3 regions of the Ruegeria sp. B11 genome follow, and region 3 is predicted to be linked to each of the others. Evidence: riboswitches for the same ligand, from Rfam matches in the RefSeq annotation. Region 3 holds a riboswitch; each other region holds the start of a gene.

Region 1 (4,194 bases), 610 kb from region 3:
GCTCGATCCGGCGCAGATCAAAGCGCTGGCAACGGGACAGGACGGTCACCGGGACCTTGCGAATCTCGGTGGTGGCAAAGATGAACTTCACGTGTTCGGGGGGTTCTTCCAGCGTCTTGAGCAGCGCGTTGAAAGCGCTGGTCGACAGCATGTGAACCTCGTCGATGATATAGATCTTGTAGCGCGCGGACGCAGCGCGATAGCGGACGCTGTCGATGATCTCGCGGATGTCATTGACACCGGTGCGGCTGGCGGCGTCCATCTCCATCACATCGACATGGCGGCCCTCCATGATGGCTACGCAGTGTTCACATTGACCGCAGGGTTCGGTGGTAGGGCCGCCGCTGCCATCGGGACCGATGCAGTTCATACCCTTGGCTATGATCCGAGCGGTCGTCGTCTTGCCGGTACCGCGGATGCCGGTCATGATGAAGGCCTGCGCGATCCGGTCCGCCTCGAAGGCGTTTTTCAGAGTGCGCACCATGGCGTCCTGACCGACTAGATCGGCAAAGGTTTCGGGGCGGTATTTGCGGGCAAGAACCTGGTAGGCGGGGCTGGGCGTCTCGGTCATGTCTGCTCTGTCGGATTCGCGTTACGCCGCAGCGTAGAGGCCCCCGCCGCCCGCGTCCACAGCCGGCCGGGACGATTTTCATTTTGGAATGCGTGGGTATGCGGCTAAAATCCACTCTATTCTATTTACTGGACCAGTATGTTGTTGGGTGAAGTTTGTTTGGGGGGAGATTATGTCGCAACTGGTGGTTTATGCGTTGCAGGTTGGCGGAGGCACCTTGGCCTTGTCATCGATGCCCGGGCGCGGAGGCACTTATACCGAAGACCTCGATCTTATCGCAGACTGGAAGCCGGGACTTGTGATCTCGATGACGACTGAGGTCGAGATGATTCAGGATGGTGCGCGGAATTTTGGCGCTGATATTCAGGGGCGTGCCAGCAGATGGGTGCATTTGCCGATCGAAGATTTTGGCACGCCACCCAAAGAGATTTTGGACCGCTGGCCCCGCGTTGGCGCGACTGCCCGTCAGGCGTTGTCAGGTGGTGGCCGTGTGCTAGTGCATTGCCGTGGTGGCTGTGGCCGATCCGGGATGGTGGTTCTGCGTCTGATGGTTGAATGCGGTGAACGGCCTGAGGCGGCATTGAAGCGATTGCGTACGGTGCGTCCTTGCGCAGTCGAGACAAATGCCCAGATGCTTTGGGCCGTTGAACCGGCCCGTGTTCAAGCCGTTTGACGGCTTAGACACCAACATGTGGCGAGATTTCGCCACCGTTGTGCTGCACCAGAAGCGAAGCCTCAAGCATGGCGCAAGGAGGATTCCTTAGCAGGTCTGCGGGTAGGCTGCGGTACTCGGTTCCGAACATCATGTCTGCGTAGTCATCCAGCCGGCCGGTATCGATTTCAGGATCGGTTCCGCAGAATACACGTATCTGGTCGCATTGGGCGCGAAAGCGGGCGGTACATCCCTCTGGGCAGTGCGACAGGTCAATACTGCCTTCAATCTCAAACCCAGATTTTGTGACCGGTTTTGTGGTGGACATGGCCTGCGTCAGAGCCCGCGCCATTTGCGCCAGTGCGGGGCAGGTTGCCCCAGTACGTTGGCACACGGTCGCCGCGAATTCGTGCGTTTTAGTCTTCCAGATCATCAATGCGCCCTCCGCGCGCAGGGCGAGGGCGTGGCACAGGTTGGTCGGTGCAGAGCACGATCAAACCCGTCCCGGACACCCCGCCCGAGTTTCGGTTCTACATCTGATGGCAGGTCTCCTGACTTGCGGGTCATCGCTTTGCCGACCTTCCCAGCCTTCAAGGCCAGTGGTATCTCGGCATTGCTCTCCGCTTACAGTTGCGGGGGCAGTCTCGGACTAGGTTCTTTCCGGTTTTCTCCGTGCAGAACCGCACCGTGTTCCCTTTTCATCCCGGCCCGATTGGGCGCGAGAACCATCGCGACATGGCTATCGGCTGCGCCGTGCCCGAGTCAAGAAGATTGCGTCAGGCAAGTGACGTACGGTCCAGCCACGTCAACCTTGACTTGAGGCGCTTCGGGTGAACTGATCAGTTCAGTCGGTATTGGAGGGCACCATGTTGGACACGCAGCAGGCGGTTGTGACCGAGGATTTTCAGATCCCGTCCGACCCGGCAATGTTGTCGGCGCGGCTTTACCGTCCGGTTGCCGACCCCGAAAAGGTGGTCGTCATAAACGGTGCGACTGGGGTGCCGAGGGATTACTATCAGCACTTCGCCCGATGGCTCGCCGAAGAACAGGGCATGGCCTGCCTGACCTATGACTACCGGGATTTTGGTCACTCTTTGGTGGGTTCGCAAAAGCGGTCAAATGTCACCATGGCCGATTGGGCGTTGATCGACATTCCAGCCGCCCGGGCCGAGATGCGCCGACGGTTTCCACAGGCCAAGCTATGGAGCATCGGTCATTCCTTGGGCGGAATGTTTGGCCCGATCCAACCCGATATCGATCAGATCGACAGGATGATCTGTGTCTGTTCGGGTCTGGTAACGCTGGCGGATCACCCTTGGCCTTATCGCGCTTTGGCGGCGTTGTTCTGGTATGGTCACGCGCCGCTGGTGGTCAAGGCGCTTGGCTACCTGCCCGGACGGTTGGTCGGGTTTGGATCGGACCTGCCTGCCCAAGTCTATTGGCAATGGCGCAAATGGTGCACCGCCCCCAAAAGCTATGTGCCAGAGATCGGCACGACACTGCCCGCCGCCCGCTGGAAAGACTTGGGCAAACGTGTCGATCTGTTTACCTTCGCAGATGATGAAATGGTGCCGCCGGATGCTGTCTGGCGTCTTGCCGATCTCTATGGACCCAAAGCCGGGCGCCATCTGCTTGCACCAAGCGAATTAGGAGTGTCCAAGATCGGCCATATCGGTGCATTCGCAAGACGGAATGCGGCAGTCTGGCCTAGACTGATCGCCTGATAGCGCTGGGCACCGGTAGGTCGGTGCCCAGCTTCGTTATAGCCCTTTACGGGATTTTTTCTCGTGCATCACGCTGCGCACCATCTTGCCGAACGCCTTGTCGCGGGCGCGGGCCTGCGCCACCGAAGCGGAATTGTGTTGGTCTTCGCGCCGCAGCTTGCGCCAGCGGTCCAGCCGCGCGGGATCAAGCGTACCAGCGTCGATTGCCGCCTGCACCGCACATCCGGGCTCGGTCTCGTGCTGACAATCCGAGAAGCGGCAATTCAGGCTGAGGTCTGAGATGTCCGAGAACACCTCATCCAACCCCTCTTGCGCATCTAGCAGACGTAACGCGCGCATGCCGGGCGTATCGATCAGCCAGCCGCCATTGCGCATGCGATGCAAGGCGCGTGAGGTTGTTGTGTGCCTGCCGCGCGCATCGTCTTCGCGAATACCTGCGGTGGCCTGATCCTGCCCCGTCATCCCGTTGGCGAGCGTCGTTTTCCCAACGCCGGATGATCCAAGCAAGGCGCTGGTTTGTCCTTTCGGACACCACGACAGAACTTGTTCGAGATCGCCGTGATCCAGCGCGTTGACCGCAAGTACCGTCAGAAACGGGGCGAGCGATTGGGCTTGATCTACATAAAGGCTCGGATCATCGCACATGTCCGATTTGGTCAGAACGACCACCGGATAGCAGCCTGCCTGATGTGCCAGCGCAAGATACCGCTCCAATCGTGGCATATTGAAATCGGCGTTGCAGGAACTAACGATGAACAGCACATCAACATTTGCAGCAATCAGCTGCGCCGCTGCCCCTGTACCTGCGGCCCGGCGCTGCAGCAGGCTGCGCCGGTCCAGCACTCGGCGTATGCGTTTGTTTTCATCCGCCAGAACCCAATCCCCAACGGCATATGCGCCGGTTGATTGATCCAGAGATAACAAAGGCGATTCACCTTCAGGGCTCAGCCCGATCAGTCGATCCCGGTGTACGGCCGAGATGCGATACGGTAGAAGTGACGGATCAGCCGCATGCTGAGCCGCGAAATGAGAGGACCATCCGAGGTCCGATAAGGAAAGTAACATTGGTCTGCCTGTGATCAGAAACAGCAATCCCGCCGGATGGCAATCGCGCATCCGCTGGTGATGTGTTCAGGCAGTCAGTTGATCGGAAAGGATCAGAACCGGTCTGCCCGAAGGGAATTTGCTACAATCATAAACGCCCTCCTGCGGCTGATGGGTTCTAAGTGAGAGGTTGGACATCGACC
Region 2 (4,194 bases), 430 kb from region 3:
GATCGTGGAAATCAGCAAAAGGGCGGTCAGAACGACCGCCCCCAGCAACAACGTCAGGCCCAGTCGGCCCATATTAGCTCTGACCCGGATGCATCGCGCGCGCCATCTTCGAGATCGCTTCGATATTTGCCGGTCCGGGCGTCAGCTCTTCGTAGCGCAATCCGATCCAGCGTTCGTTCTTGACGGCATCAGTCTGCGACATGACGGGATGTTCCTGCAGGAACTTGAAAGTGTCCTCGGCGCCATTGCCGGTCTGATAATCCAACAAAACCAGGAATTCCGGGTTCGATGCGGCAACGGCCTCCCACGAAGTGCGGCCCCAGCTCGTGTCCATGTCATGAGTGACGTTTTCACCACCGGCGGCTGTGATCATCGCATCGGGAATCGCGAATTTACCGGCGGTAAACGGAGCATCTGCAGGACCATCCAGAAGAAAGACGCGGGGCTTGGGCAGTTCAGCAGTCTTGGCTTCGATCGCTGCCAGCTGCTCTTTCCAGCCCGAGACCAGAGCTTCGGCCTTGTCTTCGACTTGCATCACCTTGCCCAAGCGCAACACATCGCCAAACAGAAGATCCATGCTGGCTTCGGGGCGATCCTTGTCCAGATGGACACAGCTTTCCGTTAGAACCAAGGTCTTGATTCCGAACGGTTCCAATGTATCTGGGGTCACATCACCACCCGGCTTCATGCCATAGTACCAACCGGCAAAGAACAGGTCGGGTTCAACCGCCACCAAGTTTTCGACGGTCGGATATTTCGGCGCAAGCTCGGGGATGTCGCCGCGCAGGGCATCAAAATCAGGGCTGGTCTTGTACCAGCCGGTGATGCCGGTCAGGCCGACGATCTTGTCCTGCAGACCCAATGCAAAGGCCATATCGGTCATGTTCATGTCATGCACAACCAGGCGCTCGGGCGCGGTATCAAAAACCAGCGGTTCGCCGCAGTTGTCTACGGTGACTTCTTGCGCAGCAGCACCGCTTGCCATGGCGGTGGCCAACGCCACGGGCCAGATGTATTTCATCTCAGTGTGTTCCTTCGACTAAGTTGAGATTGTGGTTCTTCGAATATCAAGCGCCGGGATCACGCGGCCTTCGTGGAGAAAGCAGAGGAAATCAACGCCAAAAGTTTCGCGGACTCTTTCGGGTGTCAGCACCTTGTCCACCGATCCAAACTCGATCATGCGGGTCGATTTCATCAGCGCCACGTGTGTGGCGAATTCGGGGATCATGACCAGATCGTGTACGATCATGACCACGGTGATCCCAAGCTCGGCGACCAAAGACAGCATCCGCCCTTTTGCATCAGGATCCAGATGGTTGGTCGGTTCGTCCAGAAACAGCAACGAAGGGTTCTGCGCCAAAGCGCGCGCGATATGGGCACGCTGACGTTCGCCTCCGGACAGTTGGGCCATGCGCTTGTCCGCGAGATTGGCGAGACCGGTCAGGTCTAAAATCCGGTCCAGCTCTTGCGCGTGGCCTTCGGCAGATCGGTCCGCACGGATGGGTATTTGCCCCAGCGCAACATAATCGCGTAACGCCAAGCGTCCATCGGGCAGTTCCTGCTGACCTACCACTGCAATCATGCGCGCACGCTCTTTGGCGGAGAGCTGTTTCAGACTGCGTCCTTTGATCCGAACATCGCCAAGTGCCAGCGGCTCAGCGCCGCACAACAGATTGAGAAGCGTCGTTTTCCCCGCCCCGTTCGGGCCGGCGATGGCTAGAATGGAACCCTCGTCCAACTCGAACGAGACGCCCTGCAACAGGACATCTCCGTTAAGGGCATAATACTCAAGGTTTTCGGCAATCAGAAAGGGTGGCAACGTCATTGCGATGCCCCCTGTTCGATCCGCGGCATGCGCGAGAGGGTTTTATTGAACAACGCCTGCGGGCGATCCTTGGCATTTGTCCAGCCATCCGGGCTTTCACGATACTGGGCTGCAAACTCAGCCAGCGCCTGCACCTCATCCGCGGTCTGAATGCCACCAAAAAGGTATTGCGCCTTTCCTACGGCCTGGAACCCAACCGTTCTGGGACTATCGCAGCCTGCCATGCAAGACGACGCGCGGATCGCAAAGCCGCGAGGTAATTTCCCAGTCAACGCATCGCAAATTTCATCGAGGCGCAGCCCTTCAGTGCAGCTTTTGCAGACTAGAATGAAATGATCAGGCGTATCTGGCATGGTCCACTCCACTTGTTTCCAAGCGCATGCGGAAGCTGCCGACAATGTAAACACGCGATTGACGCGCCATCAAAGCCTCCTTCCAGGACGCCCCGCCCCGGGTTGGTTAAACATCTGATGGCAGGTCTCCTGACTTGCGGGTCCGCGCTCGGCCAACCTTCCCGATCCTGTGGACCAGTGGCTGTTTGGCCTTGCTCACCGCTTACAGTTGCGGGGGCAGTTACGGAATTGGCACCTTTTGGCAAACCTCACCGTATTCCCTTTTCATCCCGCGGCAACACCACCGGGAACCATCAATCGATTGAGTGCCCGAGAACACCGGACACGTCAATGATAAAGTCGAAGGCGCCCAACTCTGGTCGAGGATCGAGCGCCGGCAACCACGTGTCCGAAGCACCAACCGAATAGCTTGGGCTGCGCGCCGAATTTGTCTGGCCACGGCTGTCCATAGTTGGTGTGTTTGGAAATTAGACAATCTGAGGTAAGCTGAACAAATTTAGAGGTTTAGCTTTGTCAGCGCCTTACCCCTGATTGATCATTGCCTGGGTTTATCCAAGGAGACGGTTCTTTGACGCATGTTTCGCAAAACGCATTGCCGCCGGATATTGTTGATGATGTCATTGACCACAATCTCGAGGCCGTTGCACGGTGGAAAGGCCATCGCTTAAGGGCTCAGCATGGGCGCAGTCACGGGTGTGTGGCTGCAACATTCACCGTCAGAAACGATCTACCAGAACAGTTCCGTCACGGCCTGTTTGAACAGCCCGCTGCCTATTCAGCCGCACTTCGCTTTTCCAACGGCGCGCATCTGGATGACCGGAAATCGGATGCCCACGGGATGGCGATCAAGCTTTTTGACGTGCCAGGCCCCAAGCTGATCGACGCCGAGGCACTTGCGCATCTGGGGACCACACAACTCAGCGACGAGTTCGATTTCGTATTGGTCGATCAGGATGTGTTTCCCAGCTACGTCCCCGATGAATATGAGCGATTGGGCAGGCTTGTCGCCACATTACAAGCGGTCCAGCACGCGATCAAAGGGCGACGAAAATGGAGCCTTAGGTTGATCACCAAAGGGCTGCGCGCAGGATTTCGCGCCTTCCTCACTCGTGAAGGCAAGCGTCAGTTTCGCGTCGCGAGTGATTTTGCCTCGAACTATATGCACTCGCCTTTTGAGGTCCATTTCTGGTCGACAACACCGTATCGGCTGGGCCCCGATCTAACGGTCAGATACTTGGCCCGCAGCGCGAAACCAAAAATTCCGGCACATCCGGTAGACGACCCAGATGGGATCGGGCAGTGTTTGCGGCAAGACGTGGCCGATGGAGATAATCACTTCGAGGTGTGTGTGATTGAGCCCCCGCGCCCGGCCGACGAATTCGATGTGCTCGACAATCGCATCCGGTGGGCATGCGATCCGCAACCAGATGCACCTCTTGATCCGTACCATCATACCGTCACGCCCGTGGCGGATATCACGATTCCCAAAGGTGCAGAATTTGATCCGCAGAATGGAGACGCGATGAGCTTCTCGCCCTGGCGTGTCACGGCAGATCACGAACCTTTAGGACCGATTAATGCGATCCGGCTCAGAACCTATCTGAGCTTGGCCCGCGCCCGGTTCCCGAATCGATGACCAAACGGAGATGTATTGATGCTGGACGTTGATGATCTGATCAAACTCGGATTCAAGATCTCCCCACCCGTTACGAGCTATTTAGCCGCGATCAGGCTTGCAAACGCCGCGAAGATCCACCGACCGCGGCCCTATACGATGGGCGCAGACTACACGACATGGCCCGGCGTGTTTTCCCATCGCTGGATCGGTCGGCATACAACGCCAGAAGACCTCTCACCCATCCTGCCGTCGGAAAGCGAAGTTGCTGATCTCTTTCGCCGACGGACACAAATGGATGGCAGCCCGCTTACCTTGATGTGCCCGCAAGGATCGACACTATTGTTTATCTCGGCCGCACAATGGTTTACCGACAGTTTCCTTCGCACCTTTGGGGCGAA
Region 3 (4,194 bases):
ATTACGTCAGACATTGTAGCGTAAGAGCCGGTATCACGCGTCCCCATTTCCCAATTGTCGGCGGGGCCGTCGATCAAGCTGTTATGTGGCAGCTTGGTCAGCCGGTCAGAAATCCAGGCCACCCCGTAACCATGGCGCGAGAACACCTTGTAAGGCGAGATCACATAGCCATCGACATCATAGGCGGTTAGGTCGATCCGGCCATGCGCGGCGTGCTGGATACCGTCGATTATGATGAAGCAATTGGGCGCAACGGCGCGGATCTCGGCAGCCACAGCCGCTACATCCACGCCCATACCGGTCACCGGCGAGGTGTGCACGATAGTCGCAACCTTTGTGTCCGGCGTTACCTGCGCCGCATAAGCATCTGCTGTGACGGTGCCTGTGGCGTCGTCATGGACCACCAGAACATGATCTTGCCCGGCCACCCCGGCCCAACGCGCGCAAGCGCTTCGGGTCGCGGGATGTTCCAGCGTTGTGCCAAGTACCCGACCGGTGGCGGTGCCCAGACAGGCGTTCATGATCAATCGAAACAGCAGCTCGGTCCCGCTTTCGCCGACAAAGAACTGGCCACCGGGGGCGTTCATGAACACGGCCATATCTTCTTTGGCCTTGTTGATTACCCGCACCAGTTCGTGACTTCCCGGGTTGTCGCGGCCCTGATTGTCAGGGATCGCAGCATAAGCCTGCGAGGTGCCCACAACCGAATTCAGCGTCAGCGCCCCACCCGCGTTTTCAAAGAAAATACGCGGTCCCTGCTGCGGGCAGTGGTCAACCTGCGCAAATCGGGCACGGATTTGTTCAAGCAATTCTGGAGTGATCTTGGTCATCGGGAACCATTCCTGCGAAAATGTCATTCTGGCAAGATATATGCGCCCTTTTGCAAAACTACTCACAAAAAAACTTGGGGCATTGTGGGTGGAAATTGAGACCATCGAGCCAAGAGAGCTCAGCCACAAGAACAATATGGTTCGCGAATTTCAATTTCGTCGGCCCGATCACACCCTCACGCATGCCTTCGCTCGGTTGCGAAACCGCTAGTCAGGCCGACGGTTTGTAACCTGAGCGTTGTTCTAGAGACATCGCTTTGCAAAAGAAGTTTGAACTAATGCAGAACGGCCTGGATCCTACGAAGCTACTTATTGCAACTGTCTTGGACACCAATCGCAGTGGCCATGCAGTTTTAGTTTATCGCTCGAGTGAAGGCGATTTGATTCTGGACAATGTCACCAACAGGATCAAATCTTGGAAGGAAACGAGGTATCTTTTCCTACGAATACAGGACCCAAATCACCCTGATCGTTGGGTACAGGTTTCTAGCGGCTAAAGACAATGTGGCGCGCCCTAGAGACGCGCCACAATAAAATTTTGGTCCTGCGACTACTGGTTGTTTCGCGGCAACCCAAGTTTAGGACACTGCTTCAAACTTTGGTCAAGCTTTCGCAGCGTTGTACAAACGCGGAGTCACCAGACCTGTACTGTTCAAACCGCGCATTGCCTTGGCTGCCGCAAGCACTGCCAGATCAGCAATCGGCTCAATGACGATTACCAGCATATAAGCGCCGCCAAAGGACAGAACCGACGCCATGGTTTCTGCGCCGAAACCCTGGCCGTAGAAGGCCCAGAACCCAACCCATGCGACTACTCCTCCCTGATACGTCGCACTTAGGGCAAGAGCTTGGCCATATTTGAGGTCAACATATGCTGTGCCGGGTGCGATGATGCGGCTGGCCAGTGCCTGTAGCGCAAATAGCGGCACCAGCAGAGTGGTCAGGTTGATGAAGTACTGCGGAAGATCGAACGGGGCAAAAAACACACCCTGAATCAGGAGACCAGCTGCCAATCCAAAAGCCGCGGGTGCAGCACCGAGAAGCAGAAACAGCGTCGACCCCAGGATGAAGTGGACTTCAGAGACACCAACCGGGAAATGCGGCAGGACTTCGAAGAAAAGGAAAACCCCAACGGTGGCGAGCACCGAGCGCATAACAAAAGATGCAGGTCCATTCGCACGCAATGTGGAAAACGTTTCTTTCGCTGCGTAAGTAGCCGCACCTGCGGCGGTAACATAGGAAAGCGCGATTTTGGCACCATTCACGATGCCCGGTTCGATATGCATGTTTTTTCTCCCTACCGCCTCACCCGGCGGCTTGTCAGGTTGAATCGACCGTAAGGCCGACAGGTTCAGTCTGGGCATAGCCCGGCGCTTTACGGCAGGTCTCCTGACTCGCGGGTGCTCGCTCCGCCAACCTTCCCGGTTCCATTACGAACCAGTGGTGTCTTGGCATCGCTCTCCGCTCACAGTTGCGGGGGCAGTTACGGAATTGGCGCCATTGAAAACACCGAACCGTATTCCCTTTTAATCCTTTTGGCTTCCGCCATCAGGAACCGAAAACAATTCACCGCTACAATGGCGGCTTCGCCTGTGTCAATTGTCTTTGCGACCTATTCCAATGTAAACTCGACCGAAGCAGGATTCACGCAACCGGTCACTTGATCGACAGGGTAAACCAAGCGTTACCTGAAACCTCTTGAAGCTCTAGCTGCTAGAGGCTTTAAGAATCGGATTAATTCGCGATAGTGCGATCCAAATACGTTAAACTTGTGAACCAGGACGAGACCTATGCTTACAAGGCGCCATTTCATTCAATCCACCACAGCGCTGTTCTCGGCGTCTGCGGCCAGTCCATTGATCGCCAAAACCTGGCCAACCGCATCGCAGAAGACCTATTGGGACAGTCAGGTCACGCCAATTGGTTACGATCCAATGACCTCAAATCCGTGGGGTGTTCATGACCGTTTTTTACCAAGACGCGTCGCGGCAAATGATGGTTTGGTTCCAGGTGACATCCATGTGGATGCCGTCGCGCGCTATCTCTATCATATCGAAGAAGGCGGGACCGCAATGCGCTATGGCGTAGCGATCGCGCGCGGGAACCTTTACGAGCCCGGCACCTATGTTATCCGCCGAAAGGTCGAATGGCCACACTGGACACCAACCGCTTCAATGATCGAGCGCAACCCCGAATACGCGGAATTCCGGAATGGCATGGAGCCCGGGCCGAATAATGCTCTCGGCTCTCGTGCCCTTTATCTATACGTTGGAGACCGAGACACATATCTCAGAATTCACGGCACGCCTGAGCCAAGAAGCATCGGCGGTCGCGCAAGTTCTGGATGTGTGCGAATGATCATGGCTCATATCAATGACCTCTACCCAAACGTGAAAACCGGCTCGACCGCTTTCCTATACTCTGCCGAAGATAGCGTCACAGCCCGCTCATGAATATTGGGCAGCGTACAAGGACGTCGCTGCCCTCATTTCGATCAGGCGTCGCGCGCAATGCAGATCGGAGCGCCATTCGTCGCGCGCAATGGTACCAATGTCGTCTCGACGGGTCCGCTGTGCTCATACCAAAAGCAATTATCTTCTGGCAAAAGGCGTGCCGTGGTCAAATCCTGCGCCGGCCCTGCCAGCGCTACGACCGAATCTGGCACGTTGCCTGGTTCAAGTGCCTTGCTTTTGGCTCCGGTGAACTGGGCTGAGCAACCAGCCGTAATCGAGACTAACGTGATGGTAATTGCGATCCGTTTCTGCATTGATCTGTTCCAAATTTTTTGCGTCATCTGCAATTAGATTGCATCCACACGGCCGGCCCGCAAGACGAAATGAACTAACAATATCGCAGGCAAAGAACCCGGATGAAAAAAATATAAAAGGTATTGAAGCTCTAGTTACTGTAGGAACTATTTACAAAGGACCATAGAGATTCTTGAGGTCCAATCATGTCATCCGATACCCATAGCCACGACCATGGCCACGAAAACAAACATGGTCACCACGCATGCGGTAGTGGCGGGTGTGGCGACATCGCCCCCGCCGGTCCAATTCCTGAAGGTGGTAGAAGCTTTCAGGTCTCTGGCCTTGATTGCGCCGAAGAGGTGGCGATCCTGAACCGTGTCGTCGGCCCGAAAGCAGGTGGTGAAGAGCATCTCGCATTTGATGTGATCAACGGTCGGATGACGCTTCTTGAAAGTGCTTCCAAGTTATCTGACGAAGATGTCATGCTGCTGGTTGCGAGTACTGGTATGACCGCCAAACCATGGGATGACGGAAATGCCGCCCAGGACCAGGCGGCGCATATTGCACGTCAGCGGCGGTTCACCACTCTTAGCGGAGGGTTTTGGGCAGCAGGT

What was found. A riboswitch is a leader RNA that binds a small molecule or an ion and turns the genes downstream of it on or off. The one in region 3 is predicted to bind cobalamin.
Region 1: it holds a riboswitch for cobalamin, as region 3 does, so the genes downstream of both, ACR0I1_RS07970 (hypothetical protein) here and ACR0I1_RS10705 (energy-coupling factor ABC transporter permease) in region 3, are expected to answer to the same signal.
Region 2: it holds a riboswitch for cobalamin, as region 3 does, so the genes downstream of both, ACR0I1_RS08905 (DUF1636 family protein) here and ACR0I1_RS10705 (energy-coupling factor ABC transporter permease) in region 3, are expected to answer to the same signal.

Annotation. Positions count from the first base shown of each region.
Region 1 covers NZ_JBQFVO010000002.1:50,102-54,295, reverse strand. The annotation lists gene ACR0I1_RS07980 (DNA polymerase III subunit gamma/tau) at 1-571, opposite strand, end outside; gene ACR0I1_RS07975 (phosphatase domain-containing protein) at 744-1,244, shown strand; gene ACR0I1_RS07970 (hypothetical protein) at 1,249-1,656, opposite strand; cobalamin riboswitch at 1,748-1,967, opposite strand; gene ACR0I1_RS07965 (alpha/beta hydrolase family protein) at 2,090-2,947, shown strand; gene rsgA (ribosome small subunit-dependent GTPase A) at 2,984-4,012, opposite strand; RNA gene ffs (signal recognition particle sRNA small type) at 4,172-4,194, opposite strand, start outside.
Region 2 covers NZ_JBQFVO010000002.1:237,530-241,723, reverse strand. The annotation lists gene ACR0I1_RS08920 (FecCD family ABC transporter permease) at 1-72, opposite strand, end outside; gene ACR0I1_RS08915 (ABC transporter substrate-binding protein) at 74-1,021, opposite strand; gene ACR0I1_RS08910 (ABC transporter ATP-binding protein) at 1,040-1,825, opposite strand; gene ACR0I1_RS08905 (DUF1636 family protein) at 1,822-2,178, opposite strand; cobalamin riboswitch at 2,281-2,488, opposite strand; gene ACR0I1_RS08900 (catalase family protein) at 2,747-3,814, shown strand; gene ACR0I1_RS08895 (peroxidase family protein) at 3,833-4,194, shown strand, end outside.
Region 3 covers NZ_JBQFVO010000002.1:664,335-668,528, reverse strand. The annotation lists gene ACR0I1_RS10715 (aminotransferase class V-fold PLP-dependent enzyme) at 1-830, opposite strand, end outside; gene ACR0I1_RS10710 (transglutaminase-like cysteine peptidase) at 1,088-1,327, shown strand; gene ACR0I1_RS10705 (energy-coupling factor ABC transporter permease) at 1,433-2,116, opposite strand; cobalamin riboswitch at 2,193-2,405, opposite strand; gene ACR0I1_RS10700 (L,D-transpeptidase) at 2,621-3,283, shown strand; gene ACR0I1_RS10695 (hypothetical protein) at 3,325-3,597, opposite strand; gene ACR0I1_RS10690 (heavy metal translocating P-type ATPase) at 3,784-4,194, shown strand, end outside.